DNA from 4 places in the Streptomyces luteogriseus genome. Region 2 is predicted to be linked to each of the others. Evidence: riboswitches for the same ligand, from Rfam matches in the RefSeq annotation. Region 2 holds a riboswitch; each other region holds the start of a gene.
What was found. Region 2 has a riboswitch for cyclic di-AMP ahead of BJ965_RS09720 (M23 family metallopeptidase). Riboswitches for the same ligand answer to the same signal wherever they lie in the genome.

Region 1 (7,025 bases), 1.2 Mb from region 2:
CTCAACCACCAGCTCCCGCGCATGCTGCACACCATCGGCTTCGACAAGGTCTACGAGCGCGCCGAGGGCGCCTACTTCTACGACGCGGACGGCAACGACTACCTGGACATGCTCGCCGGGTTCGGGGTGATGGGCCTCGGCCGCCACCACCCCGTGGTGCGCAAGGCGGTGCACGACGTCCTGGACGCGCAGCTCGCCGACCTCACCCGCTTCGACTGCCAGCCGCTGCCGGGCCTGCTGGCGGAGAAGCTCCTCGCGCACAGCCCGCACCTGGACCGGGTGTTCTTCGGCAACAGCGGCACCGAGGCCGTCGAGGGCGCCCTGAAGTTCGCCCGGTTCGTCACCGGCAGGCCCAGGGTCCTGTACTGCGCGCACGCCTTCCACGGCCTGACCACCGGCTCCCTCTCCGTGAACGGCGAGTCCGGCTTCCGTGACGGCTTCGCCCCGCTGCTGCCCGACACGGCCGTCCCGCTCGGCGACCTCGACGCGCTGGAGAGGGAGCTGAGGAAGGGCGACGTCGCCGCGCTGATCGTCGAGCCGATCCAGGGCAAGGGCGTCCTCACGGGCCCGCCCGGCTGGCTGAGGGCCGCCCAGGAGCTGCTGCACCGGCACAAGGCGCTGCTCATCGCCGACGAGGTGCAGACCGGCCTCGGCCGGACCGGCGACTTCTACGCCTACCAGCACGAGGACGGCGTGGAGCCCGACCTGGTGTGCGTAGCCAAGGCGCTCTCCGGCGGATATGTCCCGGTCGGCGCCACGATCGGCAAGGACTGGATCTTCAAGAAGGTCTACTCGTCCATGGACCGCGTCCTCGTCCACTCGGCGAGCTTCGGATCCAACGCGCAGGCCATGGCGGCGGGCCTCGCGGTGCTGTCGGTGATGGAGAACGAGCAGATCGTCGCGAACGTCCGGGCCACCGGGGAGCGGCTCAGATCCCGGCTGGCCGCGCTCACGGACCGCTACGAGATGCTCGCCGAGGTCCGGGGCCGGGGCCTGATGATCGGCATCGAGTTCGGACGCCCCAGGTCGCTGAAGCTGCGCAGCCGCTGGGCCATGCTCCAGGCCGCCCGCAAGGGGCTCTTCGCGCAGATGGTCGTCGTGCCGCTGCTGCAGCGGCACCGGATCCTCACCCAGGTCTCCGGCGATCACATGGAGGTGATCAAGCTGATCCCGCCGCTGATCATCGGCGAACGCGAGGTGGACCGGTTCGTCGACGCCTTCACGGCGGTGATGGACGACGCGCACAATGGCGGGCTGGTGTGGGACTTCGGGAAGACCCTGGTCAAGCAGGCGGTGGCCAACCGATAGGCGGCGAGTTTGCCTGTGGGGCAAGAAATTTGCCGGTGAGGCAAAGGTCCGGCTGAATGGAGGCATGAGCCCCTCCGAGACCGAGCGGCCCTCCGGGGCCGACTCGCCGGCCGAACCCGCGGCCGCTGCGCTCCCCGCCGTCGCGCCCCAGCTGCGGGCCCTGCGGCGCCAGGCCTCCCTCACCCTGGAGGCCGCGGCCCGCGCCGCCGGGCTGTCGCCCGCCCACCTCTCCCGTCTGGAGACCGGGCAGCGCCAGCCCTCGCTGCCGATGCTGCTCGCGCTCGCCCGTGTCTACGGTACGACCGTCGCCGAGCTGCTCGGCGAGACGGTCGCCGGACGGGACGCCGTCGTCCGCGCGGCCGACATGGAACCCACGGCGGCCGGCGGCTGGACCTACTGGCAGGCCGGTGCCCCGGGCCGCGGGATGCAGGCCCTGCGGGTCCACGTCCCGTACGGCTCCCAGGGCGACGTCGTGCGCGTCCACCCGGGCGAGGAGTGGCTCCATGTGCTGCGCGGCCGGCTGCGGCTGCGCCTCGGGGACAGCACGCACCGGCTGGCGGCCGGCGACAGTGCCCACTTCGACTCGCTCACCCCGCACCGGATCGCCGCCGAGGACCACGACGGTGTCGACCTGCTCTTCGTCCATACCCTGCTGCAGAGCCCCACGGCCGCCCTGTGCCTGGGCCCCACCCCTGGAGACGCGTCATGAGCGACATGGAGGAGAAGTTCCCCCGTGCCCTGTGGGTGAGACTGTTCGTCTACCTCATCGCCGGCCACATCTTCGCCGCGTTCGTGTACCTGCTCTTCGCGCTCGGCGCGAAGTAGCCCCGTCCCGGCGTCTCAGTCGACGAGCCGCTCGCGCAGCCGCTCCCGGGTCTCCGGGGTGAGGTTCAGCCCCTTCTCCAGGTAGGCGTCGACGCCGCCCCAGGTCTCCTCGATGGTGTCGAAGGCCGCCGTCAGGTACTCGGAGCGCGCGTCGAAGAGGGGGCTGAGCAGCTCCATGACCTCGGGGGAGTAGGCCGAGGCGGCGGAGCTGCTGCGGTGCACCTTGTAACGGCGGTGCTTGGCGTTCGACTTCAGGTAGTCCTCGACGATCGCCTCGCGCTCGACGCCCACCGCCAGCAGCGTCACCGCCACGGACAGACCAGCGCGGTCCTTGCCCGCCGCGCAGTGCATCAGCGCGGGGACGCTGTCCTGCGCCAGCGCGTGCAGCACCCGGGAGTGCTCGTCGGTGCGGTGTTTGATGATCGTGCGGTAGGAGGCGATCATGCGACCGGCGCCCTTGCCGTCCGAGAGGATCTCGCGCAGCTGGTCCAGGTCGCCGTCGCGGACCATCTTCCAGAACTCGGCGCCGTCGGCGGGGTCGCTCAGCGGCAGGTTCACATTGCGCACGCCGGGCAGCTCGACGTCCGGCCCCTCGAGCTTCTGGTCGGCGGCGTTGCGGAAATCGAAGATCGTGTGCAGGCCCAGCGTGGTCAGGAAGGCGGCGTCCTCCCCGGTCGCATGGGCGAGGTGGCCGCTGCGGAACAGCACTCCCTGGCGCACGCGCCGTCCGTCCACGGTCGGAAGTCCTCCCACATCACGGAAGTTGCGCACTCCGGCCAGCTCGGGCTCGGTCGACGGGACCTGCTGTGTCACGAGGGCTCCTCCCCTTCGGCGCCGCCGCCGCGGCTCGTCGGCGGGCACGACTCGACGATACGACATGCCTGCCTGGGGCAATGAGTTGTCCACAGGCGTTGCCCGGAGCCCCCGCGGCCCTTGATGATGTTGCCGCCTGGTCGCACCTGGTCGGGCTTGTTCGAATCTGTGAGGGCGCGATGCTGGACATCTCCGAAGACGGTCGTACGTGGGTGCTCTCCGGGCCGGCCAGCAGCTACGCCGTCCATGTCACCGAGCGGGACGAGCTGCTGCACCTGCACTGGGGCCCCCGGATCGGCCTCGCCGACGCCGAGGCCCTCGCCGTCCGGCCGCTGCCGGACTACTGGCCCTTCGAGTCCCCGCTCGACGGACGCGAGGAGTACCCGGTCGAGGGCGGCCCCCGTTTCGTCCGCCCCGCCCTGTCCGTGCGCACGGCCGGGCGGCGCGGCACCGAGTGGGTCCACGTGGGACACGACACCGAGGACGGCGAGCTGCGGCTCCGGTTCCGTGACGGCGACCTCACCGTCACGCTGCACTACCGGATGCGCCCCTCGACGGATGTCGTCGAGCGCTGGGTGACCCTGGACAACCGGGGACCGGCCGTCGAGCTGCTGCGCGCCGACTCCGCCACCTGGACCCTGCCCGACCGCGACGCCTGGCGGCTGTCCCAGCTGCACGGTCGCTGGGGCGCCGAGTCCCGGCTGGCACGCTCGGCCCTCACGCATGGCGAGAAGGTCATCGGCAGCCGCCGCGGGCACACCTCCCACCAGCACCTGCCGTGGGTCGCCCTCGACACCGACGCCACCGAGGAGCGCGGCGAGGTCTACAGCTGTGCCCTGGGCTGGTCCGGGTCGTGGCGCATCGCCGTGGCCCAGCTGCCGGACGCGCGGGTGCAGATCACCGGCGGCGCCGGCCACGACGACTCGGGCCTGCTGATGCTGGGCACGGGGGAGTCGTACACGACCCCTGTCTTCGCCGGGCTCTGGAGCGACGGCGGCTTCGGCGGGGCGAGCCGCGCCTGGCACGCGTACCAGCGGGCGTACGTGATCCCGGACGTCGGCCGGGACCGGCCGGTGCTGTTCAACTCCTGGGAGGCGACCGAGTTCGACATCTCCGAGGAGCAGCAGCGGGCGCTCGCCGAGCGGGCCGCCGCCATGGGCGTGGAGCTGTTCGTGGTCGACGACGGCTGGTTCGGGGCACGTACCAGCGACCGGGCCGGACTGGGCGACTGGACCCCGAACCCCGACCGCTTCCCGGGCGGACTGAAGCCGCTCGCCGACCACGTGCACGGCCTCGGCATGCAGTTCGGGATCTGGGTCGAGCCCGAGATGGTCAACCCTGACAGCGACCTGTACCGCGCGCACCCGGACTGGGTGCAGTACCAACCAGGACGAAAGCGGACGGAGTTCCGCAATCAGCTCGTACTGAACCTGGCCCGCGAGGACGTCCGGGAGTACCTGTGGGAGCAGCTCGACGCGCTCCTCTCCAGTGCTCCGATCGACTACGTCAAGTGGGACTTCAACCGCTGCTTCACCGACGCCGGCTGGCCGGACGACCCTTACCCGCAGCGGCTGTGGATCGACCACGTGCACGGCTTGTACGCCCTGCTGGACCGGCTGCGGGCCGCCCACCCGGGAGTCGCCTTCGAGTCCTGCTCGGGCGGCGGTGGCCGGATCGACCTCGGCGTGCTGAGCCGCACGGACCAGGTGTGGACCTCGGACAACACCGACCCGCTCGACCGGCTCGCGATCCAGGACGGCTTCAGTCAGATCCATCCGGCCCGGGTCATGGCCGCCTGGGTCACCGACAGTCCGAACGCCATGCTCAACCGGCGGGCCAGCTCCCTGCGGTTCCGCTTCGTCAGTGCCATGGCCGGCGTGCTGGGCGTCGGCGGCGACCTCACGAAGTGGACGCGCGAGGAGCTCGCCGAGGCGCGGGAGTGGGTGGGGCTCTACAAGGAGATCCGGCCCGTGGTGCAGCGCGGCGACCTCTACCGGCTGCGTCCCCCGGAGGGTGGATCGAGTGCCGTGCAGTACGTCCTCGGCGACGAGACCGTCGTCCTCGCCTGGCTCCAGGCGCAGCGTTACGGCGAGCGCGTACCGGCACTCCGGCTGCGCGGTCTCGACCCGGCAGCAGAGTACGAATGCCTCGAAACCGGCGAAGTACACCGAGGGGCCGTGCTGCTTCATCACGGACTGGGGGTCGGTCTGCGTGGAGACCTGGACGCCGCAGTCGTCCGGCTTAAGCGGAAGTAGTCGTTCTGTCCGAATAGGGAGCTTCGGCCGCTAAGGGGTAACGTGCCCCGATCGTAAAGGAGATGAGGTCGGGGTGCGTGACCATCGTCATATTCGTGACGATGTGTTGTTGCCATGTTCACGTAATTCTGGCGTTATTCAGGGGTATTGAGGAAAGCGGGAGATCCGTAATCCACGCTCGGTGACGCCGCATCTGCCGAGGCATCAAGGGAAACACCGTCACGGGCAACCGCAAGCTTGTCCTATTGCGTCTTGGTCGCTTACGTTCCACACCAATCCGGACGGACGCCTAATCCTGCCGCCGCCCGGAGCCCCACACACTGACCCGACGTACGGCAGGAGCGGGGGACCCACAGGTAAGACGCCTGTTCCGGTTCCCGGAACGGCTTGGGGTTAAGCCGCGCCACGGCGCGGCCGGGCATCTCCAGCCCGCACCCGACAGCTCACCTCGCAGGCGACGGAGAGGAATTCGCCATGCCCGCGAAGGGTAAGCACCGCCGCCCCAAGTCCCAGCGTTTCACCCGCTCCATCGCCGTCGCCGGAACCGGCGGGGCCGCCCTCGCCCTGCCGCTCATGGGGGCCGCCGGCGCTCATGCCGCCACCCCGGAGACGGCTCCGGAAAAGGCCGTCCAGTCCGCTCCGGCCGCCGAGAAGAAGGCCGCCGAAAAGGCCAATGGCCCCCGCACGTACACCGTGAAGGCCGGCGACTATCTCGCGAGGATCGCCGACGACCAGAACGTCAGCGGCGGCTGGAAGAAGCTCTACGCGGACAACCGTGACGCCGTCGGCTCCGACCCGTCGCTGATCCACCCGGGCCTGAAGCTGTCGATCGGCAAGAAGGCCGCGAGCGCGCCGAAGGCCGCCGCCCCGGACGCGCCGAAGGCCTCGGCCCCGAAGCCGTCCGCCGCCGAGTCGGCCCCGAAGGCGCAGACCGCTGCCGAGCCGGCCGCGGCCAAGCCCGCCGCCGAGAGCAACTCCAGCGGCTACACCCTCCCGGTGGACGGTGCCACCGTCGGCACGCCGTACCGCATGTCCGGCAGCATGTGGTCCAGCGGCTACCACACCGGTGTCGACTTCGTCGTACCGACCGGCACGTCCCTCAAGGCCGTCGGCCCGGGCGAGGTCGTCTCCGCCGGCTGGGGCGGCGCCTACGGCAACCAGGTCGTCATCAAGCTGAACGACGGCCACTACGCCCAGTACGCCCACCTGTCCCAGCTCTCCGTCTCGGCCGGCCAGACCGTGACGGCCGGGCAGCAGGTCGGCCTGTCGGGCGCGACCGGCAACGTGACCGGACCGCACCTGCACTTCGAGATCCGCACCACGCCGGACTACGGCTCCGACGTCGACCCGGTCGCGTTCCTGCGCTCGCACGGCGTCTCTGTCGGCTGACCGACCGCACGACCGCCTGCCTGACACGCCTCCGAAGGCCGGACCCCGATCCCCGGGTCCGGCCTTCGGTGTGTCTGCGTCGACCGCCTCAAGGGATCGACAGGGGGCGGCAGTTGAGACACAGTGATCGCATCGTGAGTGCAAGCGCTTTCTGAAGGAGCTGTGTCCCGTGCCGACCACCCGCAGAACGTTCGCAGCCCTGGCAGCAGGAGCCGCCCTGGCGGCCATCGCCCCGACGGGGAGCGCGAGTGCCGTCCCCGGGCGCCGACGGCTCATCGCTCACGACGACTTCCGTCACGGCCTCACCCAGTGGGTGACCGAACTCCAGGACGGCGGTACGGTCACCGCCTCGCGCGGCGTCCTGGAGATCGACGTACCGAGCGGGGCGACCGTCTGGTTCACACGGCGTCTCGACGGCCCGTACGTCCTCGAGTA
Region 2 (7,025 bases):
GAGCGGCGGAACTCCGAGCGCCGCCGTACGACGTTGAAGCGGTGGTCCAGGTAGACCTCCAGGAGCTCCTTCAGGCCCAGCGTGAGCGGCTGGCCGTCCACCAGCGCCACGTTGTTGATGCCGAAGGACTCCTCCATCGGCGTCAGCTTGTAGAGCTGCTCGAGGACCGCCTCCGGCACGAAGCCGTTCTTGATCTCGATGACCAGGCGCAGGCCGTGCTCGCGGTCGGTGAGGTCCTTGACGTCGGCGATGCCCTGGAGCTTCTTGGAACCGACCAGGTCCTTGATCTTGGCGATGACCTTCTCGGGGCCGACCGTGAAGGGCAGCTCCGTGACGACGAGGCCCTTGCGGCGGGCCGTCACGGGCTCCACCGACACCGTCGCCCGGATCTTGAACGTGCCGCGGCCGGACTCGTACGCGTCCCGGATGCCGGACAGGCCGACGATGCGGCCGCCCGTGGGCAGGTCGGGGCCCGGGACGTGCTTCATCAGGGCGTCGAGATCCGCGTTCGGGAACCTGATCAGGTGGCGGGCGGCCGCGATGACCTCGCGCAGGTTGTGCGGCGCCATGTTCGTGGCCATACCGACCGCGATGCCCGAGGCGCCGTTGACCAGGAGGTTCGGGAAGGCGGCGGGCAGAGCCACCGGTTCCTGCTCCTGGCCGTCGTAGTTGGGGTTGAAGTCGACGGTGTCCTCGTCGATCGACTCCGTCATCAGGCTCGTCGCCTCGGCCATACGGCACTCGGTGTACCGCATGGCGGCCGGCGGGTCGTCGTTGCCCAGCGAGCCGAAGTTGCCGTGGCCGTCGACCAGGGGAACCCGCATCGAGAAGGGCTGGGCCATGCGCACCAGGGCGTCGTAGATCGACGCGTCGCCGTGCGGGTGCAGCTTGCCCATCACCTCGCCGACGACCCGGGCGCACTTGACGTACCCGCGCTCGGGGCGCAGGCCCATCTCGTTCATCTGGTAGACGATGCGGCGGTGCACCGGCTTGAGGCCGTCGCGTGCGTCCGGCAGGGCGCGGGAGTAGATGACCGAGTACGCGTACTCGAGGAAGGAGCCCTGCATCTCGTCGACGACGTCGATGTCGAGGATCCGCTCCTCGTACGAGTCGTCGGGCGGCGGGGTCTTCGTGCTGCGGCGGGCCATCGCTGCCGGCTCCTCCTGTTGCTGGTCGCTTGCCTACGGGGGCGTTCATGCCGGTGCGAGACGTCGAGCGTGCTCGGGCCCTTCGGGCCTCCGCGCGCTCGCCACCGACCGCCTTCGCGGCTCGCTCGTGCTGCTGCGATCCGGATCTGACGCCGACCATTGTGGACCGCCGCACTGACAACCGGGACCAGGACCCTGCCCGAGGCGTCTGTCGTGCTGTCGGGACCAGGTCGCCACCGGGAACTTCACCAGGGCTCCGCACGCTTGCATACAGTGGCAGGACCGGCAGGAATCCGCGGTCTGAACAACCGCTCAGCGATCGAAGGGACGTACATGCCCATGGGTCACACGGCCACAGCCCAGGCAGGCTCCGGGGGCCTGACAGCGACCGAGCACCGCCTGGCCAACGGCCTGCGCGTGGTGCTCTCCGAGGACCACCTGACCCCGGTCGCGGCGGTGTGCCTCTGGTACGACGTCGGCTCACGCCACGAAGTCAAGGGGCGTACCGGCCTGGCTCACCTTTTCGAGCACCTCATGTTCCAGGGGTCCGCGCAGGTCAAGGGCAACGGCCACTTCGAGCTCGTGCAGGGCGCGGGTGGCTCGCTGAACGGCACGACCAGCTTCGAGCGGACCAACTACTTCGAGACCATGCCCACCCACCAGCTGGAGCTCGCCCTCTGGCTGGAGGCCGACCGCATGGGCTCGCTGCTGGCCGCGCTCGACGAGGAGTCGATGGAGAACCAGCGGGACGTCGTCAAGAACGAGCGCCGCCAGCGCTACGACAACGTCCCCTACGGCACCGCCTTCGAGAAGCTGACCGCCCTCGCCTACCCGGAGGGCCACCCCTACCACCACACCCCGATCGGCTCGATGGCCGACCTGGACGCGGCGACGCTGGAGGACGCGCGCGCGTTCTTCCGCACCTACTACGCGCCGAACAACGCCGTGCTCTCCGTGGTCGGCGACATCGACCCGGAGCAGACGCTCGCGTGGGTCGAGAAGTACTTCGGCTCCATCCCCGGTCACGACGGCAAGCCCGCCCCGCGCGACGGGTCGCTGCCGGAGACCATCGGCGAGCAGCTGCGCGAGGTCGTCGAGGAGGAGGTACCGGCGCGCGCCCTGATGGCCGCCTACCGGCTGCCGCACGACGGCACGCGCGCGTGCGACGCGGCCGACCTGGCCCTCACCGTCCTCGGCGGCGGCGAGTCCTCCCGCCTGTACAACCGGCTCGTGCGACGCGACCGTACGGCCGTCGCGGCCGGCTTCGGCCTGCTGCGGCTCGCCGGTGCTCCCTCCCTGGGGTGGCTGGACGTGAAGACGTCCGGCGACGTGGAGGTTCCGGTCATCGAGACCGCCATCGACGAGGAGCTCGCCCGGTTCGCCGAGGAGGGCCCCACGCCCGAGGAGATGGAGCGCGCCCAGGCCCAGTTGGAGCGCGAGTGGCTGGACCGGCTCGGCACGGTCGCCGGCCGCGCCGACGAACTGTGCCGGTACGCCGTGCTCTTCGGAGACCCGCAGCTCGCCCTGACCGCCGTCCAGCGCGTGCTGGAGATCACGGCGGAGGAGGTCCAGGAGGTCGCCAAGGCCCGCCTGCGACCCGACAACCGCGCGGTGCTCGTCTACGAGCCCGTCGCCGGCGAGACCGGCGAGGCGGAGACCGCCGAGGACGCCGGCATCACCGACGACACCGCAGCCGCGGCCACCGACGAGAACGAGGAGGCGGACAAGTGACCGAGCTCGCCACGATGGACTTCCACCCCCGGCCGCAGGCGGGCGACGCCCGGCCCTGGGCCTTCCCGGCCCCCGAGCGCGGCATGCTCGACAACGGCCTGACGGTGCTGCGCTGCCATCGCCCCGGCCAGCAGGTCGTCGCCGTGGAGGTGCTGCTGGACGCGCCTCTGGAGGCGGAGCCGGCCGGACTCGACGGTGTGGCCACGATCATGGCCCGGGCCTTCTCCGAGGGCACCGACAAGCACTCCGCCGAGGACTTCGCCGCGGAACTGGAGCGCGCCGGTGCCACTCTCGACGCGCATGCCGACCACCCCGGCGTCCGGCTCAGCCTGGAGGTGCCCGCCTCCCGGCTCACCAAGGGCCTGGGCCTGATCGCCGACGCCCTGAGGGCGCCCGCCTTCGCCGACAGCGAGGTCGAACGGCTGGTCAACAATCGCCTCGACGAGATCCCGCACGAGCTGGCCAACCCCTCCCGCCGCGGCGCCAAGGAGCTCTCCAAGGAGCTGTTCCCGGCGGACTCGCGCATGTCGCGGCCCCGGCAGGGCAGCGAGGAGACCGTCGCCGCCATCGACTCCGCGGCCGTGCGCGCCTTCTACGAGAAGCACGTCCGTCCCGCCACGGCCACCGTCGTGGTCGTCGGCGACCTCACCGGCATCGACCTGGACGCCCTGCTCGGGGACACGCTGGGCGCCTGGACGGGCTCCTCGGCCGAGCCGCGTCCCGTGCCGCCGGTGACCGCCGACGACACCGGCCGGGTCGTCATCGTGGACCGCCCGGGCGCCGTCCAGACGCAGCTGCTGATCGGCCGGATCGGGCCGGACCGGCACGACCGCGTGTGGCCCGCGCAGGTGCTCGGCACGTACTGCCTCGGCGGCACCCTCACCTCCCGCCTTGACCGCGTCCTGCGCGAGGAGAAGGGCTACACCTACGGCGTACGGGCGTTCGGCCAGGTCCTCAGGTCCGCCCCGGACGGCACGGGTGCCGCGATGCTCGCCATCAGCGGTTCCGTCGACACGCCCAACACCGGTCCCGCCCTCCAGGACCTCTGGACGGTGCTGCGCACCCTCGCCGCCGAGGGACTGACCGACGCCGAGCGGGACGTCGCCGTGCAGAACCTGGTGGGCGTGGCGCCGCTGAAGTACGAGACGGCGGCGGCCGTCGCGAGCACGCTGGCCGACCAGGTCGAGCAGCACCTGCCCGACGACTACCAGGCCACGCTGTACCGGCAGCTCGCCGCGACCGGCACCGTGGAGGCCACCGCGGCGGCCGTGAGCGCCTTCCCGGTGGACCGTCTGGTGACCGTTCTCGTCGGTGACGCGGCGCAGATCAAGGCACCCGTCGAGGCCCTCGGCATCGGCGAAGTCACCGTCGTCGCCGCCGAGTAGCGGCACGCGCGTGCAGGGGCCCTGGTTGTCTTCAAAGGCACCAGGGCCCCTTTATGCCCGAATTGGGATGGGAGTTGCCTGTCTGCCCTGTGGGATGCGCTACAAAAGCCTGGATTCGTTTGGGAATTGAAAGTGGCGCCGCTTAGCGTCATCCAGGCTGTTCGTCAGGCAGTGCGCCGCACCCGCGGCACCGGACAGTCATCGCCGAGTCCCCGTACGGCGCGAGCCAGGGGAGCCGGGGACCCATCGCAGTCCCTGGGGTGAATCGGGCGCCCGCGCGAGTCGCGAGGGAGTCCGTAGGAGACCTTCCTGCTCCGAACCCGTCAGCTAACCCGGTAGGCGAGAGGGAAGGAAAGGACCAGCCACCACATGGCGTTCACTCGCGCCACCGGGAAGCACCGTCGTCCCAGCAGGATGCAGCGCTCCACCGCCCGCGCGGCAGGCGTCGCGGCTCTCGCCACCACCGGCGTGATCGGCACCGTGGCGGCCCCCGCGGCCTTCGCCGCCGAACCCAGCGCCGAGCAGACCGGCCTCACCCCGGTCGTCACCATGGGTGACACCGCGGCCCAGCAGATCGACGCCCAGGCCCTCGCGCAGCAGCACGCAGCCGACGAGGCCGCCGCCAAGCAGAAGGCCGAGGAGGCCGCCCGCAAGCGGGCCGCCGAGCTGGCCGAGAGGGCCAAGGAGGCGGCCGAGAAGGCCCGCGAGGCCAAGGAGCGCGCCGCCCGCGAGGCCGAGCGCAAGCGCCTCAACACCTTCGTGTCCCCGATCTCCGGCTCGTACGTCTCCACCGGCTACCAGGCCAGCAGCGGCCTGTGGTCCTCCGGCAGCCACACCGGTGTCGACTTCCACGCCGCCAGCGGCACCTCCGTCCACGCGGTCGGCGCGGGCACCGTCGTCGAGGCCGGCTGGGGCGGCTCCTACGGCAACCAGATCGTGATCAAGATGAACGACGGGACGTACACCCAGTACGGCCACCTGTCCTCCGTCGGCGTCTCGGTGGGCCAGCAGGTCACCCCCGGCCAGCAGATCGGCCTGTCCGGCGCGACCGGCAACGTCACCGGCCCCCACCTGCACTTCGAGGCCCGCACCAGCCCCGAGTACGGCTCGGACATCGACCCGGTCGCCTACCTCCGCTCGCACGGCGTGGGTGTCTGACCGGAACCTCCCCGCTCTCCCCGAAAGCCCCGGCTCCCCGAGCCGGGGCTTTCGGCGTTTACGGCCGCCCGCTGTCCAAAAAATATCCATGGATTGTCGTCTGCCGTCGGAAATTCCGGCTCATTGCAATAGAGTCACGGAACGCACGCCGCTCGTCGGCGTTTCACGGGGATTAAGCGGAGGTCGGTCATGCGTATTCCCGCGCACTCGGTGTGCACGGCCATCCGGGACGACATCGTCGCGGGTGTCCACGCACGCGGCAGCCGGCTCACCGAGGAACTCCTCGCGCGCCGCTACGGCGTCTCGAGGGTGCCCGTCCGGGAGGCGCTGCGCACGCTCGAGGCCGAGGGATTCGTGGTGACCCGCCGGCACGCGGGCGCGTGCGTGGCGGAACCCACCGAGCAGGAGGCCGCTGACCTGCTGGAGATGCGCATGCTGCTGGAGCCGCTCGGTGCGGCCCGCGCCGCCCAGCGTCGCACCGAGGCGCATCTGAAGGTCCTGCGCGGTCTGGTCCGGCTGGGTCAGGAGCGGGCCCGCCGGGGCAACAGCGACGACCTGCGCTCTCTGGGCGGTTGGTTCCACGAGACGCTCGCCCAGGCCTCCGGCAGCCCTGCGCTGACCTCGATGCTCACCCAGCTCCGCCACAAGATCGCCTGGATGTACGCCGTGGAGGCGCCGGCCAGTCCGGTGGAGTCCTGGACCGAGCACGGCGCGATCGTGGACGCGGTGGCGCGTGGGGACGGCGAGCGCGCGCGGGCGGTCACGGCGCTGCACACCGAGCGCGCGAAGGGCGCGCACCGCCTGCGGTTCGGCTCCCCCCAGGAGCGCACCGACCGTGTGAGGAACTCGCAACATCCCGTAAACACGGCGAGCCCGCAGCATTAACACGGCAGCCGTATACAAAGAGAGCGGACAATTTGCGGGGGTCTATTTTCGCTGCCCGGATTCATCGGAATTCCCGTCCCGCATCCACCGGGAATGGCGAAGGGCCCGCCCGGTGAATTCGGACGAGCCCTTCGCTGCACGCCGGACGGATCGGGCGCTCGGTGAATCAGACGGTCTCGGGAAGTTCCTCGAGACCCTCGGAGACCAGCTTGGCGAGCCGGTCCAGTGCGGCGTCCGCACCCTCGGCGTCGGAGGCGAGGACGATCTCCTCGCCCCCCTGGGCGCCGAGGCCCAGGACGGCCAGCATGGAGGCCGCGTTGACGGGGTTGCCGTCAGCCTTGGCGATCGTCACCGGGACGCCTGCGGCCGTGGCGGCTCGGACGAAGATGGAGGCGGGGCGGGCGTGGAGACCCTCGGCCCAGCCGACGTTGACGCGGCGCTCAGCCATGTGTTGCTGCCCTTCGCTTTTCAGGGTTGTCTAGACCAGTTTCCCATACCGTGAAGCCGTACCGGGAGCGGTCCTCGCGGACCGCCCCGGGGTGCCGTCGGATCGCGGCCTCGACCCGACTGACGCCCTCCACAGACTGCCTCGCGCCCTTGTCAGGCGCTAGCCGTACTCTGGGGCCCATGCAGACCTCGCCGGACCGGCACGAGTATCCCGCCCACTGGGAAGCCGACGTGGTGCTGCGCGACGGGGGTACCGCGCGCATCCGGCCCA
Region 3 (7,025 bases), 2.3 Mb from region 2:
GCTCCCTGGGCCTGAACACCGACGTCGTCCCGCTCGGCGCCGACCTCGACTGGCGGCGGCTGCTCACGCACCTGCACGACGTCCGGGGCGTACGGCGGCTCATGGTCGAGGGCGGCGGACTGATCCACACCCAGCTCCTCACCCAGGGCCTCGCCGACGAACTCCAACTCGTCCTCGCCCCGCTCTTCGTGGGCGACCCCCGGGCCCCCCGCCTCTTCGGCCCCGGCGGCTACCAGGGCGGCCGGCTCCGGCTGCTGGAGACGCGGCGGATCGAGGACGTGGTCCTGATGCGCTACGAGCCGACCGCCCCGGGCACCGGCGGGCTCCCCGCCGCCGCCGACCACCACTGGCTCGCCCTCGCCTGTGAACTGGCCGAGCGCTGCCCGCCGTCGGACACGGCGTTCAGCGTGGGCGCGGTCGTGGTCGCCGCCGACGGCACGGAACTGGCCCGCGGCCACTCCCGAGAGGCCGGCGACCCGGTCGTGCACGCCGAGGAGGCGGCCCTCGCCAAGATCGACCCGGCCGACCCGCGCCTGCCCGGCGCGACGGTGTACAGCAGCCTGGAGCCGTGCGCCCGCCGCGCCTCACGCCCCGCCCCATGCGCCCGGCTGATCCTCGACGCGGGGGTACGGCGGGTCGTCACGGCCTGGCGCGAGCCGGACACCTTCGTGACGGACGCCGACGGCAGCGGGCTCCTCGCGGCCCGGGGGGTGGAGGTCGTCGTCCTCCCGGAACACGAGGAGCGGGCCAAGGCCCCGAACCATCACCTGCCGGGCTGAGCACCGGCCCGATCGGTGGGTGTGTGCGAGTGGTCCCGCGGATGGCGTACACTGGAGTCACAACGACGCGGGGTGGAGCAGCTCGGTAGCTCGCTGGGCTCATAACCCAGAGGTCGCAGGTTCAAATCCTGTCCCCGCTACTGAAGGCCGAGGGCCGGAATCCGAAAGGGTTCCGGCCCTCGGTGCTTTCCCATGCTTGCCCGATGGCTCACTACGGTCGGTGAGCGAACCGTCCCGTTCCGCATAACAACTGACGCACCGTCAAAACCCGTCAGTCACCTGCGGTGCGGTCAACTCGCCCGATTTAAGCCGGTCATGGCAGGTAAGTCCGCGCGAAAAAGGTTAATGATCAAGTGGAATCGCTGGAATACCCCTCGCGCCTCCATTAACGTTCGATAACGCAGCGCGGTCGTCCCAGCCGTCACAGAAGGCGGCTCCGTGCGCACGCGCCGAATCCCGAAAGGGAACCGGGGAACCACCACTTGGGGTGAATCGGGCGGATACCACCGTGGAAGCACGGCAGGTATACGCGCGTAGGAGACCTTCCTGCTCCGAACCCGTCAGCTAACCCGGTAGGCGAGAAGGAAGGAAAGGAGTACGCCCACGTGGCGTCCAACCGGCCTGCCCCCGCGGCCCCGTACGCGCCGAAGCGCGAGAACGACACCTTCGGATTCGGCGGCCAGCACACCGACGAGGGCCCGTTCCAGGAGTGGAACCCCACCGAGGAGTCCATCCGTCCCGTCCGCGGCCGGCATCGCGTCACCAAGCAGCGCGGCGGAGGCCTCGCCCGCAGCTCCACCGTCCTCGGCGTCGGTGTCATAGCCGCCGTGGGTGCCGGCGGCATGGCCAGCGCCCAGACCGGCAAGCCCCCGGTGTCCATCTCCGTTCCGGACCTGCCCTCGGTGGGTTCCCTCATCTCGGACGACGACACCCCCGAAGGTTCCGCCACCCCGCTCAGCAGCCTCGGCACCGCCACCGCGGACACCGCGAAGGACACGTCCGGCGCCCGCGCCGGCGCCGGTGACGCGCTGCGTGCCCGGATCATGGCGCAGGTCGAGCACCAGCAGGAACAGATCGAGACCAAGGCCGCCGAGGACGCCGCGGCCGCCGCCGAGAAGGCGGCCAAGGAAGCGGTCGCAAAGGCGGAGAAGGAAGCCAAGGCCAAGGCCGCCGAGGCCAAGGAGAAGGCGGAGGAAGAGGCCAGGAAGAAGGCCGAGGCCGAGCGGCTCGCCGCCCTCGCCAAGCAGTTCACGCTGCCGACCTCCTCCTACACCCTCACCTCGACGTTCGGCCAGGCCGGCGCCTACTGGTCCTCCGGCTACCACACCGGCCTCGACTTCGCCGCCCCCACGGGCACGCCGATCAAGGCCGTGCACAGCGGCACCATCACCGAGGCGGGCTGGAACGGCTCCTACGGCTACAAGACCGTGCTCACCCTCGATGACGGCACCGAGATCTGGTACGCGCACCAGTCCTCCATCGGCGTCAGCGTCGGCCAGAAGGTCAGCACCGGCGACGTCATCGGCCGCGTGGGCGCCACCGGCAACGTCACCGGGGCGCACCTGCACCTCGAGGTCCACTCCGGCGGATCCGCCAGCGGCATCGACCCGATGGCCTGGCTGCGGGGCAAGGGACTGACTCCCTGAGCAGTGCGCGCTCGTCGAAGCATCGGCGGCCCTGACGACGACCCCTCGACGTCAGGGCCGCCGGCTTTTGCGGTGTGGCGCGGAGCGGCTTCGTCCGGTGCGGCGGCGTGCGGGGTGGCGTGGGGTTTACGGGAGTTTTGCGTCCGTTGCGGAATGAGGCGTTCCTGCGCGGTCGTTGACACCGACCATGACGACTCTTCGCAAGCTCGGTACTTCCGACCTCGAGGTCTTCCCCCTCGCCCTCGGCGGCAACGTGTTCGGCTGGACCGCCGACCAGGACCGGTCCTTCGCCGTCCTCGACGCCTACACCGCCGCCGGCGGCAACTTCGTCGACACCGCCGACGTCTACTCGGCGTGGGTCGACGGCAACCAGGGCGGTGAGTCCGAGACCATCCTCGGCGCGTGGCTCGAAGCGCGCGGCAACCGCTCCGACGTCGTCGTCGCCACGAAGGTCAGCCAGCATCCCGGCTTCCGGGGCCTGTCCGCCGCCAACATCAAGGCCGCCGCCGACGCCTCCCTGCGGCGCCTGCGCACCGACTACATCGACCTGTACTACACACACTTCGACCAGCCCGACGTGCCCGTCGAGGAGATCATCGGCGCGCTCGACGACCTCGTGAAGTCCGGCAAGGTGCGGCACATCGCCGCCTCCAACATCACCGCCGAGCGGCTGCGGGCGTCCCTGGAGTTCTCCGACCGCGAGGGCCTCGCCCGGTACGTCGCCCTCCAGCCCCACTACAACCTGGTCTCCCGTGACACCTACGAGGGCGAGATCCAGGACCTCGCCGAGCGGGCCGGCCTCGCGGCCGTTCCGTACTACGCGCTCGCGTCCGGCTTCCTCACGGGCAAGTACCGGCCCGGTACGCAGGTCGAGAGCGCGCGGGCGGGCGGTGCCGCCAAGCATCTGGAGACCGAACGGGGGCGGCGGGTTCTCGACGCCCTCGACGAGGTCGCCGGGGTGCACGGCGCTCCCGTCGCCACCGTGGCCCTCGCCTGGCTCGCCGCGCAGCCGACCGTGGCGGCGCCGATCGCTTCCGCGCGGACGGTGGAGCAGCTGCCCGCGCTGCTCGGCGTCGGGGAGCTGACGCTCTCGGAGACCGAGATCGCGCGGCTCACCCGGGCCTCGGCCTGATCCGAGCTTCGGGAGCGGCTTCAGGGAGCGGCTTCGGGAGAAGCTTCGGGGAGCGGATTCGGTAGCGGAGCTTCGGGCGCGCGGTTGCGGGGAGCCGCTTCAGGAGCGGTAGGGGTTGTACGCGGGGTACGGCGTGTACGCGGGATACGGCGCCGACGGGTGGCCGTACCCGTACACCCCGTACATCGGCCAGGGCGGTGGCGTCACCGGGACCGGAGGGGCGGTGATCCGGGCCGCGTGGTCCAGGGCGGGGCGGGCCACCTCCCGACGCCGCCACAGCTCGCCGAGCAGTTCCCGCTCCCGTACGGCGAAGTCCGCCCCGGGGCTGCCCCGCCGGGCCCGGTGCCGCAGGAACGCCAGCGACGTCGCGTACGCCTCGTACCGGGCCACCTCCCGGGCCGCCGCCCTGCCCGCGTGCCGGCGGGCGTACTGGCGGGCGATCCGGCGGGCCCGCATCGAGCCGAGAGCGTACGGCTCGGCCGGGGTCAGCCAGCCGGCGACCGCGTAGGCGGGCAGCTCCGCCCGTACGGTCCTCAGCTCCCGCTGCCGCGTCCAGATCACCAGCCACGTCAGCAGCCCGAAGATGGGCACCATGAACGCCGCGTACACGGCGAAGAACCCGTACTCGCCGAAGGCCGACGAGCCGTTCCACATCGCGTGCATCCCCATCGCGAGCAGCAGCCCGCCGAGCGGGAAGGCGATGCGGCGCAGGGGCCGGCGGCCCGCCGAGAGCGCGGCGATCCCGAAGCCGATGCCGGTCAGGACCGTGAACAGCGGGTGCGCGAACGGCGACATGATGATGCGCACGAAGAAGGTCGCCGCCGTGACGGAGGCGATGCCGCGGCCGCCGGTGAGCTGGTCGGTGCCGAAGGCCGTGCCGAGGTAGAGGATGTTCTCGGTGAAGGCGAAGCCGGTGGCCGTCACGCCGGCTATGACGACCCCGTCGACGATGCCGGTGAAGTCGCGGCGCCGGAAGAGGAAGACCAGGAGGACGGCCGCCGCCTTGGCCGACTCCTCGACCACCGGCGCTATCACCGTCGCGCCGAGGGTGTCCGCGCTGGACGGGTCCGCCGTCGCCGTCGCTATCCATCTCGTCGCGAAGCTGTTGGCGACGATCGCTATCAGTGCCGCCGCGCAGGCGCCCCAGGCGAAGCAGAACACCAGGTTCCGCCAGGGGCCGGGCTCGACCCGGTCCAGCCAGCGGAACGCGGCTATCAGCAGGGGCACCGGGAGGACGGCCAGCCCCAGCCCGACCAGGAACCCTTCCGTGCCGGTCTCCTCGCGGACCAGGGCGAGGATGACCAGGCCGGATATCGCGAGGAGTGTGCTCAGCGCGCCGTAGCGCACCCAGGCGCGGTGCCACCAGTGGGCGTGCCGCAGGGAGCCGGTCGTGCCTGGGCCGGTCGTGCCTGGGCCGGTCGTGCCTGGGCCGGGTGTGGCTGGGCCGGCCGTGCCGGGGCCGGCCGTGCCGGGGCCGGCCGTGCCGGGGCCGGCCGTGCCGGGGCCGGCCGTGTCCGAGGGAACGAAGGGTGCGCCGTCGGTGGGACCGCTGGGGTACGACGGATGCGGGGGGCTGGTGGCCACGGAATTGACCCTAACGACGGATGGGCGCTGTCCGCAGGCGGGAGAGGTGCCAGGGGTGGTCAGGCGCCGGCGGGGGGCTGGTCCACGTGCTGTACGCGACGGAAGAGGAGGTCGTTCACGACATGTCCCTTGTCCAGTCCCTGGCCCTCGAAACGGGTCAGGGGACGGAAGTCGGGGCGCGGCGCGAAACCACCGTCCGCCTGCGTGTTCTCCAAGTCGGGGTGCGCCGTGAGGACCTCGAGCATCTGCTCGGCGTACGGCTCCCAGTCGGTGGCGCAGTGGACGATGCCACCGGGTCTGATGCGGGTGGCGGCGAGGGTCAGGAAGTCGGGCTGGATGATCCTGCGCTTGTGGTGCCGCTTCTTGGGCCAGGGGTCCGGGAAGTAGACGCGCAGGCCGTCGAGGGAGTCCGGGGCGAGCATCTCGCGCAGGAGGATGATCGCGTCGCCGTTGCCGACCCGGATGTTGGACAGGCCGTTGCGGTCGGCGAGGTTGAGCAGGTTGCCCTGGCCGGGGGTGTGGACGTCGACGGCGAGGATGTTCGTGGCGGGGTCGGCCGCGGCCATCTGGGCGGTGGCCTCGCCCATGCCGAAGCCGATCTCCAGGACGACGGGGTTGTCGTTGCCGAACAGCTCGGGCAGGTCGAGGGTCCGGCTGCCGTCGATGTCGAGGCCCCACTTGGGCCACAGGCGCTGGAGCGCGTCCGCTTGACCGGCGGTGACGCGGCTGCGGCGGGGCTGGAAACTCCGGATCCGCCGCTCGAAGTGCGACCCGGCGGGGTCGGCCTTCGGCCCGTCGGGGAAGCGCGGCTCGCCCTTGGACCGGGTACGCCGGACGGAGACACCGGGGGTGTGCGGGTCCGGGTCCGGGTGCGAGGCAGGGTGCGGGTTCGGGGTTTCGGGGGTGTTCGCGGAGTCAGACACAGTGCCCCTGATTTTACGGCTGAGGTGTGGCGCGTACGCGCCGGTGGTGGGTCGGGGCCGCGCCGGGGGGTGTCCGTCCTCGGAACGGCGCGATGGGGTGCCACACCGACTCACTGTCCGTTGACGCGCCAACCGCTGCGGGCGGACACCCCCCGACACGGCCCCTTCTCGCCGTACGCGGGTGCGGGTCCGCCCAGCTGCGGGTATGCGCAGCCGCCTGGCTGCGGGCATGCGTGCCGCCAGGGGCGGCACCCGTCCCAAGGAGAGTGGCACCCCGCTACGCCGGGCTGCGGACCCACCCGGCCTCAGCACCGACGCAGCGGCACCCCCCCCGACGCCGGGTCGTGGATCCACCCGGCTTCAGAGCAGGGCAGCCCCACAGGCCTCACAGCGCGCTCAGTGCTCTGCGTGCCACTTCCCTGCCGATCGGCAGGGACGCCGTGGCCGCGGGGGACGGTGCGTTGAGGACGTGGACGGTTCTGGCGCCCTCGCGGATCAGGAAGTCGTCGACCAGGGTCCCGTCACGGAGAACCGCCTGTGCGCGCACACCCGCGGCCGTCGGCACGAGGTCGTCCTCGCAGACCCCGGGCAGCAGCCTGCCCACCGCGTCGGTGAACGCCGTCTTGGACAGGGACCGCCGCAGCTCACCCGCCCCGTACCGCCAGTGCCGGCGGGCTATCCGCCAGGAGCCGGGCCAGGCCAGGGTCGAGCCCAGCTCGCGTGGGCGGACCGTGCCCCACCCGTACCCCTCGCGGGCCAGGGCCGGCACCGCGTTGGGACCGACATGGACACCCCCGTCGATGCCCCGGGTGAGATGCACCCCGAGGAACGGGAACGCCGGATCGGGCACGGGGTAGACCAGGCCACGCACCAGCTCCGGCCGGGCCAGCTCGTAGTACTCGCCCCGGAACGGCACGATCCGCATGTCCGGGTCGTCCCCGGTGAGCCGGGCGATCTCGTC
Region 4 (7,025 bases), 1.2 Mb from region 2:
CTTCGACGCGACGCAGTGGAATTCCGACGGCACCGCCGCACCGGCCCCCGACGCGTACGAGCACCCTGCCGAAACCTTCGACCAGCTCGAGACCGCGACGTTCGACCAGCTCGAGACCGCCACCTTCGACCAGGTCACGTACGACGAATCCGCCGAGGCCGGCTACCACGACCCCGCCGCGGACGGCGCCGAGCCGGCCGCCACCGGCGAACTGCCCGTCGTCGCCCCGCTGCTGGACGGACAGGAGGACGTCGCCGCGGCCCCGTCCTCCCGGGCGGCCTCGCGCGCAGGATCCCGTTCCCGCCGCCGTACGCCCCCGAAGCGCTCGGCGCTGATGACCCTCGCCGTGCCCTCGGCGTGTGTGATGGGTGTCGCCGGGATCGCCGCCGCCTCCGTCGGCACCTTCTCCGGCGACAGTGCCGCGGAGGCCCAGACGACCGCGGCGGACGCGCAGCCGGTCAAGCCGGCCGCCGCCAACAACAAGCTGGACACGCAGTTGCAGAGCCTGTCCGCCGGCGCCGACGACTTCGCCGACCGGGCCAGCCGTACGCAGGAGCGCATCGACCTCAAGGCCCAGCAGGCGGCCGAGAAGAAGAGGGCGGCGGAGGAGGCGGCCCGCAAGGAGCGGCTGCGCCCCAAGTTCGCCCTGCCGGTCGCGCGACACGGCCTCAGCGCCACCTACGGCCAGTCCGGCATCAACTGGATGTCCCTGCACACCGGCATCGACTTCCCCGTCTCGTACGGCACGACCGTGATGGCCGCGACCGACGGCACCGTCCGTACGCAGTGGAACAGCGCGTACGGCAACATGCTGATCCTGACCGCGAAGGACGGCACGGAGACGTGGTACTGCCACCTCTCCACCTACACGGTGCCCTCGGGTACGACCGTGAAGGCCGGCGATCCGATCGCGCGCTCCGGCAACTCCGGCAACTCCACCGGCCCGCACCTGCACTTCGAGGTGCGCCCGGGCGGCGGCTCGGCGATCGACCCGCTCCCGTGGCTGCGCAGCCACGGCATCGACCCGACGTAACGTACCGGCAGCCCCCGCCCGTCGAGCGAGCAAACGTCCTGGCAGCCCCCGCCCGTGGAGCGAGCGGGGCCCCCGGCCCGTCTCACCGGGCTACAGCTTCTCCACCGGCGCGTACCGCAGCAGCAGCCGCTTCGGCTTGGTGTCGCCGAAGTCGATCGTCGCCTCGGCGTTGCCGCCCGTGCCCTTGACCCCGACGACCGTCCCGAGCCCGAACTGGTCGTGCGTGACCCGGTCCCCGACCGCCAGGGACACCACCGGCTTCTCGGCAGTGCGGCGCGTGGCGAAACCGGAGGCGCCCGACGCCGACGAGCGCGAGCGGGACGACGACAGCGAGGCCGCCACCGCCGAGACCGGCCCGGAGGACGCGGGGGCGGTCGCTCCCGTCCGCTTCCACTCCACGTGGGTCGGCGGAATCTCCTCCAGGAAACGAGAGGGCGGGTTGTACGAGGGCTGGCCCCAGGCGCTGCGCAGCGTGGACCGGGTCAGGTAGAGCCGCTCCCGCGCGCGGGTGATGCCGACGTAGGCCAGGCGCCGCTCCTCCTCCAGTTCCTTGTTCTGGCCGAGGGCGCGCATGTGCGGGAAGACACCGTCCTCCATGCCGGTCAGGAAGACGACCGGGAATTCGAGGCCCTTGGCGGTGTGCAGGGTCATCAGCGTGATGACGCCGTCGCCGTCCTCCTCGTCGGGGATCTGGTCTGAGTCGGCGACCAGCGCGACCTGTTCGAGGAAGTCGGACAGGGTGCTCTGCTCCTCCTCGCCGCGCTCCTGCTCGAACTCCATGGCGACGGCCGCGAGTTCCTGGAGGTTCTCGATGCGGGTCTCGTCCTGCGGGTCGGTGGAGGCCTGGAGCTCGGCGAGGTAGCCGGTGCGCTCCAGGACGGCCTCCAGCACCGTGGCCGGTCCGGCGCCGGACTCGACGATGGTGCGGAGGTCCTCCATCAGCGTGTTGAACCGCTTGACGGCGTTGGTGGAGCGCGCGGCCATGCCGTACGCCTCGTCGACGCGCTTGAGCGCCTGCGGGAAACTGATCTTCTCCCGCTGGGACAGGGCGTCGATCATCGCCTCGGCGCGGTCACCGATGCCCCGCTTGGGGACGTTGAGGATCCGGCGCAGCGGGACCGAGTCCTCCGGGTTGGCCAGCACACGCAGGTAGGCCAGGACGTCCCGGACCTCCTTGCGCTCGTAGAAGCGGACGCCGCCGACGACCTTGTAGGGCAGGCCGACGCGGATGAAGATCTCTTCGAAGACACGGGACTGGGCGTTGGTGCGGTAGAAGACGGCGACGTCGCCGGCCTTCGCGTCGCCCGCGTCGGTGAGGCGGTCTATCTCCTCGGCGACGAACTGCGCTTCGTCGTGCTCGGTGTCGGCGACGTAGCCGGTGATCTGCGCGCCCGTGCCCGCGTTGGTCCACAGGTTCTTGGGGCGGCGGGACTCGTTGCGCTCGATGACGGCGTTGGCGGCGCTGAGGATCGTCTGTGTGGAGCGGTAGTTCTGCTCGAGCAGGATCGTCGTCGCGTCCGGGTAGTCCTCCTCGAACTGGAGGATGTTGCGGATCGTCGCGCCGCGGAAGGCGTAGATCGACTGGTCGGCGTCGCCCACCACGCACAGCTCGGCGGGCGGGACCTCCGCCTCGGGCGGTACGTCGACGGCGTGCTCGGAGGTGCCGACGAGCTCGCGGACGAGGGCGTACTGGGCGTGGTTGGTGTCCTGGTACTCGTCCACCAGCACATGGCGGAAGCGGCGGCGGTAGTGCTCGGCGACGTCCGGGAAGGCGCGCAGCAGGTTGACCGTCGTCATGATCAGGTCGTCGAAGTCGAGGGCGTTCGCCTCGCGCAGCCGCGACTGGTACATGGCGTAGGCCTGGGCGAGGGTCTTCTCGAAGCCGTCGGTGGCCTGGGCGGCGAAGTCCTCCTCGTCGATCAGCTCGTTCTTCAGGTTGCTGATCTTGGCGCTGAAGGACTTGGGCGGGAAGCGCTTGGGGTCGAGGTCCAGGTCGCGGCAGACCAGGGCCATCAGGCGCTTGGAGTCGGCGGCGTCGTAGATCGAGAAGGACGACGTGAAGCCGAGCCTCTTGCTCTCCCGGCGCAGGATGCGCACGCACGCGCTGTGGAACGTCATGACCCACATGGCGTTGGCGCGCGGGCCGACGAGCTGCTCGACGCGCTCCTTCATCTCGCCGGCGGCCTTGTTCGTGAAGGTGATCGCGAGGATCTGGCCCGGGTGCACGTCCCGCTCGGCGAGCAGGTGGGCGATGCGGTGCGTGAGCACACGGGTCTTGCCGGAGCCGGCTCCGGCCACGATGAGCAGCGGGGAGCCGGAGTGGACGACGGCGGCGCGCTGGTTGTCGTTCAGCCCTTCCAGCAGCGCGGCGGAGTCGATCACGGGACGGGGGGCGCCGTCCCGGTAGTAGGCGTCCCGGTCCGGGGGCGCGTCGAACTTCCCGCCGAACAGATCGTCCGGAATCGGCTCCGGTACGTGATCGTCCTCGGGTGGCGGCGGGGGCTCGTCGGCCGGGCCCCGCTGGGCCTGGAGGTTCGCCAGGAAGTTGTCGTCAAAGAGGCTGCTCATCGCTCTCCGAGTCTAGGGCGCCCCACTGACAGCCCGCCGCCGCCCTGAGAACATCGCCCCGCGCCGGGGCTCCCGCCGAATGCCCGGCGGCTCATTGTCGCCCTCCATGACCGCATGACCACGCCCTGCTACACCCCCCGCAATTATGGACGACTCGTGACCAATCCCCCGCGATCGCTCACGCTCGGCAACGCTCATGAGTGAGGTCACGAAAATGTATCGGGCATATCACCCATCAACCTTCACAGGGGCCACACGAGTTGGCTACGGTGCGACCAGGCCGCATGACCCCCACCGGCGAACGTCGCCGGGCCGCGCGGCCTCCGCCGAGTCCGGTGTGCCGCAGCGGCAGCCGGAGCCGGGGACCCAACCGTGAACCTGGGGTGAATCGGCCCGACTCCCTGTACGGAGACGGCCGTAGGGCAAACCTTCCGAACCACCCGCCCGAACCCGACAGCTAACCCGGTAGGCGGAACGTGGAAGGAGTCGCCTCCCTTGGCGTCGCACCGCAAGTCGCGTCCTACGGGTACGCGCGTGGCAGGCATACGGACCCCCGCCCTCGCAACGGCGGCCCTCACCTCCGTGGCCCTGCTGTCCCAGTCGGCCAACGCCGCCCCCGAGGCCGACGACAAGCCCAGCCTGGAGGAAGTCGAGAAGAAGGTCGACGACCTGTACCGCCAGGCCGAGTCGGCGACCGACAAGTACAACGCGGCCAAGGAGAAGACCGCGAAGCAGCGCAAGCGCGTCGACACCCTCCTCGACGACGTCGCCCAGCGCACCCAGAAGCTCAACGAGGCGCGCGAGGAGCTGGGTTCCTTCGCCTCCGCCCAGTACCGCACCGGCGCCGCCGCCCCGGACACCGCCACGTTCCTGCTCGCGGACACCCCGCAGGACTACTTCGACCAGACCCAGCTGATGGACCGGATGACCGGCCGCCAGAAGGTCGCGGTCGACGACTACGTCACGCAGCAGTCCGAGACGATGAAGAAGCGCCGGGAGGCCACCGAGAGCCTCGAGACGCTCACCGACTCGCAGGACGGCCTGAGGACGGCCAAGGCCACCGTCCAGCGGAAGCTCGCCGCCGCGCGCGAGCTGATGTCGAAGCTGACCGCCGAGGAGAAGGCCCGGCTGGCGGCGATCGAGAAGGAGAAGCGGGCGGAGGCCGCCCGCAAGGCCGACGAGCTGGCCCGGCAGCAGGCCGCGCAGCAGAAGGCGCAGGACGAGGCGGCCCAGCAGCAGGACAGCGGGTCCTCCTCGTCCGGCTCTTCGGGCTCCGGCTCGTCCTCCTCGACGCCCCCGGCCGACTCCTCGTACGCCACCAAGGCCGACAAGGCGCTCGCCTTCGCCCGCGCCCAGATCGGCAAGCCGTACGTGTGGGGCGCGGTCGGACCCGGCTCCTACGACTGCTCCGGCCTCACCCAGGCCGCCTGGAAGGCCGCGGGCGTCACCCTGCCGCGCACGACCTACGACCAGGTGAACGCCGGCACCACGGTCCCGCTCTCCCAGGCCCAGCCCGGTGACCTGGTCTTCTTCTACGACGACGTCACCCACGTCGGGATATACATCGGCAACGGCATGATGATCCACGCCCCGAAGCCCGGCACGTACGTGCGCGAGGAGTCGATCTTCTACGACGGCGAGTCGGCGATCCACAGCGTGGTGCGCCCGGCCTGAGAAGTCCCGCCACGTTTTTGAGGGGCACGTGCGCGTGCCCCTCTCGTAACCCGCACGGCGCTCTCTAGCATCGGCGCTATGTCCGGTCCCTCCCCGTTTGCCACCTGGTGGGCGACGTATGCGCTGGCGACCGGCATCGTGTCGGTCGGACTCGACTCCACGGGGTACGAGGTCCTCTCCCGCATCGCCCTCGCCCTGGCCTGCGCGGCCTGGCTGGTGGCGGCCGCGGGCCTCGCCCAGCGCAGGCACGGCCAGTGGCGGGCGGAGACGCCGGCCGCGCTCACCACCGTGGCCGCGACCGCCGTCCTCGGCACCGGCTTCTCCGCGGCCGGCCGGCAGCCCCTCGCCGAGGCACTGCTGGCGCTCGCCATGCTGCTCTGGGCGGTGCTGCTCACCGTGGAGGCCCAGGGGCGGCGCGGGACGGTGTTCCTGCGCTGCGTGGCCACCGAGGGGCTCGCCGTACTCGGCGCCACGCTCGCCGCGGCCGATGCGGTGGCCTGGCTCGCCCACGCGGCCCTGGTGCTGTTCTGGCTGGGACTCTCCCTCTACTGTCTCGCCCTGTTCCGCTTCCAGCCCCGGCAGGTGGAGGAGGGGTGCGGGGACCACTGGCTCGCGGCCGGCGCCCTCGCCGTCTCCGCCCTGGCCGGGGCGAAACTGCTCAGCGCCGACGGCCCGCGCCTGTATCTGTGGAACGAGGAGAACACCAGCGCCCTGCGCACGACGGTCGTCACTCTGCTCGTGCTCGCGCTGATCGCCTGCGTCGCCCTGCTCCTCGCCGAGCTCTTCTGGCCCCGGCACCACTACGACGTGCGGCGCTGGGCGACCGTGTTCGCCGCGGTCGTGACCGCCACGGCCGCCCTGGCGGTGGCCGCCGCGCTCGACGTCGCCTGGCTCGACGCCGCCGGGGAGGTGCTGCTGTGGATCGCGGTGGCCGCCTGGCTCGGGTGCACCGCCTGGGCTCTCACCGCCGCCCGGGCCGGCGCCCGGCGTTCCCAGGTCAGGTCCAGAGCACGGCGATGAAGATGTTCGCCGTGGTCAGCAGACCGACCAGGCCGAAGAGGCCCTTGTCCACCTTCTCTTCGTCCCGCTTCACGTAGACCAGGCCGAGGATCACGATCAGCAGGGCCAGCTTCACGCCGATCTTGATGTTGTTCACGGACTGGTCGTCGGCCTGGTTGAGGCCGACCAGGATCACACCGGTGACCAGCATCGTGAAGGCGCCGTGCAGCATCGCGGGGGTGAAGCGGGCGATACCCTCGCCCATCGCCTTCAGCTGGGTGAGAAAGCCACCCAGGAGCGAGGCGATGCCGATGATGTGGAGGCCGACGAAGAGGTGGATGAGTACGTCCATGGGGCCGGAGCCTAATCAGGCGCTCCTGGGGCACCCGACACCGGCCCACCGATGCATATATGCGCCCCATAGCACCCGATCACGGTCACTCGCTCCGAATTCGACGCATCGGTCATCACGCTGAGTGAAGTGGACGGCGCCACGGCGGGGTCACGATCGCATACGGTCACCGCCGGTCCTCTCACGTCACTTCCGCACACCCGCCACCGGCCCGGCACGGCGACGCTTAGCGTCCTCCACCAGGTGCCCGGCTCCCCACCGCCGCCCGGGCCAGGGGCGGCAGTCGGACACCACCGCCGAGAAGTCCGGCGGCGATCCGCTCCCCCTGTGCGGGCCGTCGCCGGACGCGCAGGCCGCCCGTCCGCTCCCCCGGCGGCCGCACACACCCCTCGGCGGTCG

Region 1: another riboswitch for cyclic di-AMP. It lies ahead of BJ965_RS04690 (M23 family metallopeptidase); the one in region 2 lies ahead of BJ965_RS09720 (M23 family metallopeptidase).
Region 3: another riboswitch for cyclic di-AMP. It lies ahead of BJ965_RS20070 (M23 family metallopeptidase); the one in region 2 lies ahead of BJ965_RS09720 (M23 family metallopeptidase).
Region 4: another riboswitch for cyclic di-AMP. It lies ahead of BJ965_RS14900 (C40 family peptidase); the one in region 2 lies ahead of BJ965_RS09720 (M23 family metallopeptidase).

What each region holds. Positions count from the first base shown of each region.
Region 1 covers NZ_JACHMS010000001.1:1,017,570-1,024,594, reverse strand. The annotation lists gene BJ965_RS04715 (aspartate aminotransferase family protein) at 1-1,308, shown strand, start outside; gene BJ965_RS04710 (helix-turn-helix domain-containing protein) at 1,373-2,017, shown strand; gene BJ965_RS04705 (DUF6126 family protein) at 2,014-2,133, shown strand; gene BJ965_RS04700 (tyrosine-protein phosphatase) at 2,149-2,946, opposite strand; gene BJ965_RS04695 (alpha-galactosidase) at 3,126-5,201, shown strand; cyclic di-AMP (ydaO/yuaA leader) riboswitch at 5,517-5,671, shown strand; gene BJ965_RS04690 (M23 family metallopeptidase) at 5,676-6,590, shown strand; gene BJ965_RS04685 (DUF6250 domain-containing protein) at 6,760-7,025, shown strand, end outside.
Region 2 covers NZ_JACHMS010000001.1:2,225,749-2,232,773, reverse strand. The annotation lists gene BJ965_RS09735 (DNA gyrase/topoisomerase IV subunit A) at 1-1,148, opposite strand, end outside; gene BJ965_RS09730 (M16 family metallopeptidase) at 1,482-2,879, shown strand; gene BJ965_RS09725 (M16 family metallopeptidase) at 2,876-4,264, shown strand; cyclic di-AMP (ydaO/yuaA leader) riboswitch at 4,457-4,621, shown strand; gene BJ965_RS09720 (M23 family metallopeptidase) at 4,634-5,422, shown strand; gene BJ965_RS09715 (GntR family transcriptional regulator) at 5,612-6,307, shown strand; gene BJ965_RS09710 (HPr family phosphocarrier protein) at 6,474-6,755, opposite strand; gene BJ965_RS09705 (bifunctional acetate--CoA ligase family protein/GNAT family N-acetyltransferase) at 6,935-7,025, shown strand, end outside.
Region 3 covers NZ_JACHMS010000001.1:4,550,831-4,557,855, forward strand. The annotation lists gene BJ965_RS20060 (dihydrofolate reductase family protein) at 1-779, shown strand, start outside; tRNA gene BJ965_RS20065 (tRNA-Met) at 846-919, shown strand; cyclic di-AMP (ydaO/yuaA leader) riboswitch at 1,217-1,373, shown strand; gene BJ965_RS20070 (M23 family metallopeptidase) at 1,385-2,425, shown strand; gene BJ965_RS20075 (aldo/keto reductase) at 2,613-3,557, shown strand; gene BJ965_RS20080 (PrsW family intramembrane metalloprotease) at 3,657-4,937, opposite strand; gene trmB (tRNA (guanosine(46)-N7)-methyltransferase TrmB) at 5,201-6,064, opposite strand; gene lhgO (L-2-hydroxyglutarate oxidase) at 6,450-7,025, opposite strand, start outside.
Region 4 covers NZ_JACHMS010000001.1:3,463,693-3,470,717, forward strand. The annotation lists gene BJ965_RS14890 (M23 family metallopeptidase) at 1-1,033, shown strand, start outside; gene pcrA (DNA helicase PcrA) at 1,124-3,601, opposite strand; cyclic di-AMP (ydaO/yuaA leader) riboswitch at 3,916-4,088, shown strand; gene BJ965_RS14900 (C40 family peptidase) at 4,097-5,275, shown strand; gene BJ965_RS14905 (SLAC1 family transporter) at 5,354-6,295, shown strand; gene BJ965_RS14910 (hypothetical protein) at 6,273-6,626, opposite strand.